Regions from separate parts of the Oceanobacillus sp. E9 genome, predicted to be linked through region 1. Evidence: riboswitches for the same ligand, from Rfam matches in the RefSeq annotation. Region 1 holds a riboswitch; each other region holds the start of a gene.
The links. Region 1 has a riboswitch for preQ1 ahead of AQ616_RS07600 (6-pyruvoyl trahydropterin synthase family protein). Riboswitches for the same ligand answer to the same signal wherever they lie in the genome.
Positions count from the first base shown of each region.

Region 1 (2,275 bases):
ATTCGATTGCTTCTGGAATGTTGACAAGATCTAATGCTAGTTGTAATTTCATATTGAACTCTTCCTTTCTTTGGTTAACTTTAAAGTATGATGTCCATTATAAGTTCTAACTATCATGAACGGAAGTACGCACTTTTAACTCATATAGTGACAAAAAGTATACTGTAAAAATCAGGATTATTTGTTGCAAATAAAAAACCATATACATTTGTACATGGTTGATTATGTGTTATTCGTTGAATTTTCTTTAGAACGATCTAGATGGTCTTCTAAAAAATCTTTGTAATCTTTACCCCAATCATACATTGCTTCTAATATCGGCATTAATGTTTCTCCTCGTTCCGTCAGCGAATATTCTACTTTCGGAGGTACGACGGGATAAACTTCACGATGAACAATAAAGTCAGATTCTAATTCTCGAAGCTGATTTACGAGCATACGCTGGGTAATATTAGGCATGAGTGATTTCAACTCGTTAAATCGCTTCGTACCTTCTTTTCCTAAATACCAAAGAATTAGCATTTTCCACTTACCGCCAATTACTGCTAATGTTAATTCTTTTTCACAGTTGAAATCTCTATTGCAAACATGTCCCATGCTTTTTCTCCTTTCAAAATAACGATAGCTATCTGAACGATTGTAAAAAATTATATCGTTTATATTTGTGTGCATCAAATAAGAGGAATTATTTAAATGTTCATAAAATAAAATATTCAAAGTATAGAACATTGGTAAAACTATTAAAATCAAAGTAAACTTACCTATATTTTCAAGCGGAAATATGTTAATCTAACGTTGTGAATTAAATAGAACACTGCAGTATTGTAGGAGAGGTTCGCGATTTAAATCCCTCTATAAAAAACTAAGGAGATAAACAACACGCTTCTTTGTGTTGTTTTTTTTGATTGTATGGACTGTGAAAGTAAAACGGTCACTCATCAGCAAACATTATTTTCTTCTTCTTTTTTATATGGGATGGATTCATATTTGAGGAAAAGAGAGGGGAAATAATATGTTTAAAAAGCCGAAAGTTTCTATTGTTCAACAAATAAGGGGGAGATTGAAATGATGCAACAAATATATCCTGTTATCCCCCATTCGTATGCTTATGAACTTAATAAGGATTTTCATTTTTCAGCAGCTCATTATATTCCACAAGATCAAGCAGGTAAGTGTCAACAAATGCATGGACACACGTATTTTACAAATATAACAGTTGTTGGAGATGAACTCGATGAAACTGGATTTTTAGTAAATTTTAAACAGATTAAGGATTTGATTCATAAACGCTTTGATCATGGAGTAATCAATCATGATTCTGCTTTTTCAGATGAACAAGCAATTGACTTTCCAACCACAGAAGTAGTCTCTCGTAAAATTTATGAAATCATTCAGGATTATTTAGATGGTTTGCAAAATAAACCGAAATGTATACAGGTTTATTTACGAGAAACTCCTACTAGTTACTGTATCTATCGTCCGAGAGGGGAGAAATCAACATGAAGATTCCTGTTTTAGAAATATTCGGTCCTACTATTCAAGGGGAAGGTATGGTCATTGGCAGAAAAACGATGTTTGTGCGTACTGCAGGCTGTGATTATTCCTGTTCTTGGTGTGATTCTAAATTTACATGGGATGGATCGGAAAAAGACTCGATTCAAATGTTGGAACCAGCAGAAATTTTTGATTCTTTAAAAGAAGTAGGAGGCAACAAATTTGGCCACGTAACGATTTCAGGTGGAAACCCTGGATTATTGAAGCAAATAGATAGTTTGGTCGATTTATTGCATCAACACCAAATAGAAGTCGCTCTGGAAACACAGGGAAGTAGATGGCAAAATTGGTTTACAAAAATAGATGATCTAACATTATCTCCTAAGCCACCAAGTTCAGGAATGAAAACTAATTTTACTACGCTTGATTACATTATTGAGAGATTACATAAGGAACAAGATGGACATTTTAGTTTGAAAGTCGTTATTTTTGATGAAGAGGATTTGGCCTACGCAGAACAAATACATGAAAGATATCCATCTGTTACATTATTTCTACAGGTAGGAAATGATAATCTAGAAGCGAATGAGAATGAAAGCTTATTATCTGATCTATTGGAGAAATATGAGAAATTGATCGATCGTGTGATGGAAAATAAGTTACTTAAGGATGTTCGAGTATTACCACAATTACACACTTATTTGTGGGGGAACAAGCGGGGGGTTTAATCCTATATTAAAAAACAAGGAACCGATGTTGCCAGCGTTCCTTGTTTTTAAAT
Region 1 is NZ_LSNA01000006.1:128,911-131,185, forward strand. Features, by position in the region: gene hxlA (3-hexulose-6-phosphate synthase) at 1-52, opposite strand, end outside; gene hxlR (transcriptional activator HxlR) at 223-597, opposite strand; PreQ1 riboswitch class I at 825-872, shown strand; gene AQ616_RS07600 (6-pyruvoyl trahydropterin synthase family protein) at 1,066-1,503, shown strand; gene queE (7-carboxy-7-deazaguanine synthase QueE) at 1,500-2,222, shown strand.

Region 2 (2,275 bases), on a different contig from region 1:
TGTACGTACATTTATTATAGGATATTCAAAATATCTTAAGTAAATTCACAAAATTAGTAAAAAAGAGCCAATTCATAAGAATTGGCTCTTTTTTACTCTTCTCTGTTTTATATGAATATCAATTAAGGTATATGAAAATACAAGCTATGAATACATGACTTGAAGTAAATTAAGAAGGCTTTATCACATGGTCTGGACTGTTGCCCTCGTATTTTCTAGTCCATTTAACCAAAATATAAGCAAATGGAGTATCCAATAATGCGACTAGACATTTCCAAATATATTGCGAAACGATCATACCTAGCAGTACGTTTGTGGGTACTATCCCCAAAAATGCAATCGTAATAAATAATACAGTGTCTATGAATTGACTTGACATTGTTGCTAAATTATTTCGTAACCATAATTTTTTCTTACCATGCTTATGTTTAAACCAATGAAATATAGACACACTTAAATTTTGACTTATTACATAAGAAGTTAAGCTAGCAAATATAAGTCGAAAGCTTCCACCTAAGATTTGTTCAAATTCGGCTTGTGCATGAAAATCTGGAGCCGGTGGTAATTGTATAGAAATGTAGATAAATACCATAGCAATTATTTGTGTCAGAAACCCAGCTAGCACCGTTTTTCTTGCTGCAGCCTTACCATAAACCTCACCAATAACATCTGTCATTAAGTATGTAATAACATAAACGATAGCAGCACTTGGAAGTATAAAACTTCCCATTTCAAATAACTTTACTGAAAGAATATTTGATAGCAATAACAAACCTACAAAGATTGCACTAAAATAAATATACATCCTGTCCTCTTCCCCTTTATATTAGGTTAGAGGATCTTACTTTTCCCCTCTATCGATTATCTATATTTTCTGGATACATATCATGTTGGATAAGTCGTTGGTCCGCCATTTTCTCAAATTTTGTTCCTGGTCTACCATAATTACAATATGGATCAATAGAAATACCACCACGTGGAGTAAATTTCCCTCGAACCTCTATGTATCTTGGATTCATTAGATCAATCAAATCATTCATAATAATATTTATACAGTCCTCATGGAAATCCCCGTGATTCCTAAAACTAAACAAATACAATTTCAATGATTTACTCTCTACCATTTTAATATCTGGAATATAACTAATATAAATCGTTCCAAAATCAGGCTGATTTGTTTTTGGACATAACGTAGTGAATTCTGGACAATTAAATTTAACAAAGTAGTCACGTAGTGGATGTTTGTTCTCAAAAACCTCTAACACTTCCGGTGTATAATTAAAATTATATGTAGTTCCTTGACTTCCTAATAACTGAACATCCTGAAGTTCATTTTCATCTCTACCTGCCATAATTATTACCTCCTTTTCCATAAAAAAAGCCATGCCCCTAAGGAACATGACTTGAATAATCATTGTTTGTCCTTAGTTTTTTATAGAGGGTTGAAGCTAAGAACCTCTACCAAAATTATGTTTGGTGTACAAACAATGATTATAAGTATTATTAGTGTTTATGTCAATCTTAATATTTTCATCTTACTTATACGGATGTCGCCCCTTGACCACCATCGATTCGATAATAGGAACCACTAATAAATGAAGCTTTATCTGAAGATAAGAATAACATAAGGTTCGCTATCTCCTCAGCTGTCGCATAACGATTCATCGGTACAGATGCTTCGAATTGAGCTCTAGCTTCTTCTGCCTTATCACCCATTGCATTCTTCTCAATACTTCGCATCATTTCTGTGTTAACTCCTGAAGGTGCAACCGCATTGACGCGTACACCATACTCCGCCATTTCTAGTGCCGCTGTTTTATTTAATCCAATTACAGCATGTTTAGAAGCAACATATGCACTCATACCAGGAGCTCCTAATAATCCACCATTAGACGCAGTGTTAATAACTACACCAGATTTTTGTTCTTTCATTACTTGTAGTACATACTTCATTCCAAAAAATACACCCATAACATTAACGTCAAATACATTACTAAAATTCTCTTTTGTTTGTTCTGTGATGTTATTAAATTGACCATTGATTCCTGCATTATTAATAAATATGTCTATCATTCCATATTTTTCTTTTGTTCTACCCACATAATTTTGTACATCTTCTTCTTTTCCAACATTTGCTGTAATCAATAGAATTTCTTGAGTATCAATTTCATTAGCAGCCTTCTCTAATGCTTCATTTTTAAGATCTACTAGTGCCAATTTTGCTCCTTCACGAGCATATGCTTTTGCCGCCTCTAAACCTATCCCTCCGGCACCT
Region 2 is NZ_LSNA01000005.1:102,042-104,316, reverse strand. Features, by position in the region: gene AQ616_RS04215 (queuosine precursor transporter) at 170-805, opposite strand; gene queF (preQ(1) synthase) at 855-1,352, opposite strand; PreQ1 riboswitch class I at 1,419-1,465, opposite strand; gene AQ616_RS04205 (SDR family NAD(P)-dependent oxidoreductase) at 1,540-2,275, opposite strand, start outside.
Region 2: it holds a riboswitch for preQ1, as region 1 does, so the genes downstream of both, queF (preQ(1) synthase) here and AQ616_RS07600 (6-pyruvoyl trahydropterin synthase family protein) in region 1, are expected to answer to the same signal.

Region 3 (2,275 bases), on a different contig from region 1:
TCTGTCACGGCTTGTACTTCAACACATCCCAGTTCCATCGCCTTAGTGTATGTGTCATTAATGTCAGGAACTAATACATTAAACCATATCGTTTTAGGATCATCTTGGCTTGGAGCTATTAATTCAAATTTTGGATTTTCATCCAGCATATGAAAACGTACTCCATAGAGACTGAAAATAACCTCGTTCTCACCCTTCGAGAATTTTGAAACCTCGACTCGCTCAATATCAAATATCTTCTCGTAATACTCCAATGCTTTTAAGCTATCTGATACTACTAAATCAATTTCTACTCCAGTCATTTTTATCACTCCTTTTATTTTTTTATCGTAGAGAGGGGTAAGAAAGCACACTTTCTTTAAAAAAAGTTACAAGTTACTATTGCCTAACCTATCTCAACCAAAAGTACAGAATCGTGAAAAAATCGTAGAAGCTAGTTTTCCTACTTCTACTTTATTAAATATCAAATTAATTTTACTATACTTAACAATCCGTTAGAAATATTATTTACTAAATTATAATGATTATATGCATTTTGACCGATTATAAGTAATTAAATGAAATTTTGTCAAATATAGTTCATTACAACTATTGTATTAATGGTTGTCTAAGATGTAAATTTATATTAGAATTTTATGAATAACTGAAAAAGTTACTATTTGAAGTTTGCTTTAAGGAGTTTTGATATGGATAATTCAAAAAATGCTAATAACCTCATGACTATTGTGATGCCTTTATGTATGGTATTAGGTTGTATTATCGGTATCATTTTAGGCATTGTCTTTCAATTAAACTTACTCTTGTCAATAACTATAGGAATTATACTAGGTTTTGCCAGCGGAATCATTGCCTACGTTATTTATAGTATAAAAGAAAAATAAGAAGAAGTTAAAAAAGCGTGTTCCTAAACACGCTTCTTTTTAATGGAGATTTAGTAGAGTTTTCATCGTTAATTACGAGAAAAATGTAGATTATACATGTACGAAAAAAAACATAATTAGTAGGGAAAACATTATGTTAGCAAAAATATTACTATAACTTATCAACCCTCCTCATATAGATATTTGTCCAACTATTATAAATTTAGTAAGGGACAAAAAGTAATAAACAATGCAATTAGTTTTTTGAGAATCTATGAATGCTTTTTACACAAATTTTACACAATACTATTTACAAATCTAGATAAACACTGTTATCATAATTTAGGTTTAACGTGGTTCGTAACCATCCCACGCAAAAAAACTAGGAGGACAATTAAATATGAACGTAAAAACGTTAGTAATTAATGGCTTAATAGCGGCTTTATATGTCGTTGTCTCTATAGCTATTGCACCATTCGGTTTTACAAATATACAATTTCGCATTTCAGAAATGTTTAATCATTTAGTCGTATTTGATAAGCGTTATTTCTTTGGAATTGTAATTGGAGTGTTTATCGTTAATCTTAATTCACCACTTGGTTGGTATGACCTCGTATTCGGGGTTGCTCACTCTGTTATTTCACTAGGAATTATTATTATCTTATCTAAATATATTAAGGACAAATTAACGCTCTTATTTCTAAATACGATTGTATTTACGTTTAATATGTTTATCATTGCGTTTGCATTGAACCTTGCACTAGAACTTCCTTTTTGGTTTACTTGGTTAACAACTGCAATTGGAGAATTTGGTGTACTATTAATCGGTATTCCATTATTCTATGCTTTGCACAAGCGACTACGTTTTGATAAGCTCATATAAAGTAAAAAGAACCTTAGACAAGTCTAAGGTTCTTTTTTGAAAGTCTACCATTTAAGAGAGGATGGGACAAAATGATTGTTAGAGAAAGAGAAGATGAATTGATATTAATAACACAAGATGATCATGCTCAAATATCAGGAGATATACTCGATAATTGGAATTTGGATCACTTTCAAGGTAAAGAATGGAGAAATTCTGTTCTTTATGCTGCTTACCAACATGATTTGGGGTGGAAAGAATTTGATCGCCAACCATTTTGGAATGATGTCACCAATCAACCTTATACATTTGCCGATTTCCCTAATGTACCTAAAACCGTATTATATAAGTATGGAATTAATGAAGTAGAAAAAGTGGATTTATACGCTGCATTACTGTGTAGTGAACATTACAAAAGATTTTTAGCTAATAATACTTCTCTTGAAGCACAAGCTTTTGTTGAACATGAAGAAACAAGACAAGAACGTATCATAGGGACACTTCCGAATTTCAACAAACGTTTGTTTGAATTTCATTACGGACTGCTCCAAAT
Region 3 is NZ_LSNA01000008.1:212,945-215,219, forward strand. Features, by position in the region: gene AQ616_RS14715 (VOC family protein) at 1-302, opposite strand, end outside; gene AQ616_RS14720 (hypothetical protein) at 687-881, shown strand; PreQ1 riboswitch class I at 1,208-1,252, shown strand; gene AQ616_RS14725 (QueT transporter family protein) at 1,261-1,743, shown strand; gene AQ616_RS14730 (DUF3891 family protein) at 1,815-2,275, shown strand, end outside.
Region 3: it holds a riboswitch for preQ1, as region 1 does, so the genes downstream of both, AQ616_RS14725 (QueT transporter family protein) here and AQ616_RS07600 (6-pyruvoyl trahydropterin synthase family protein) in region 1, are expected to answer to the same signal.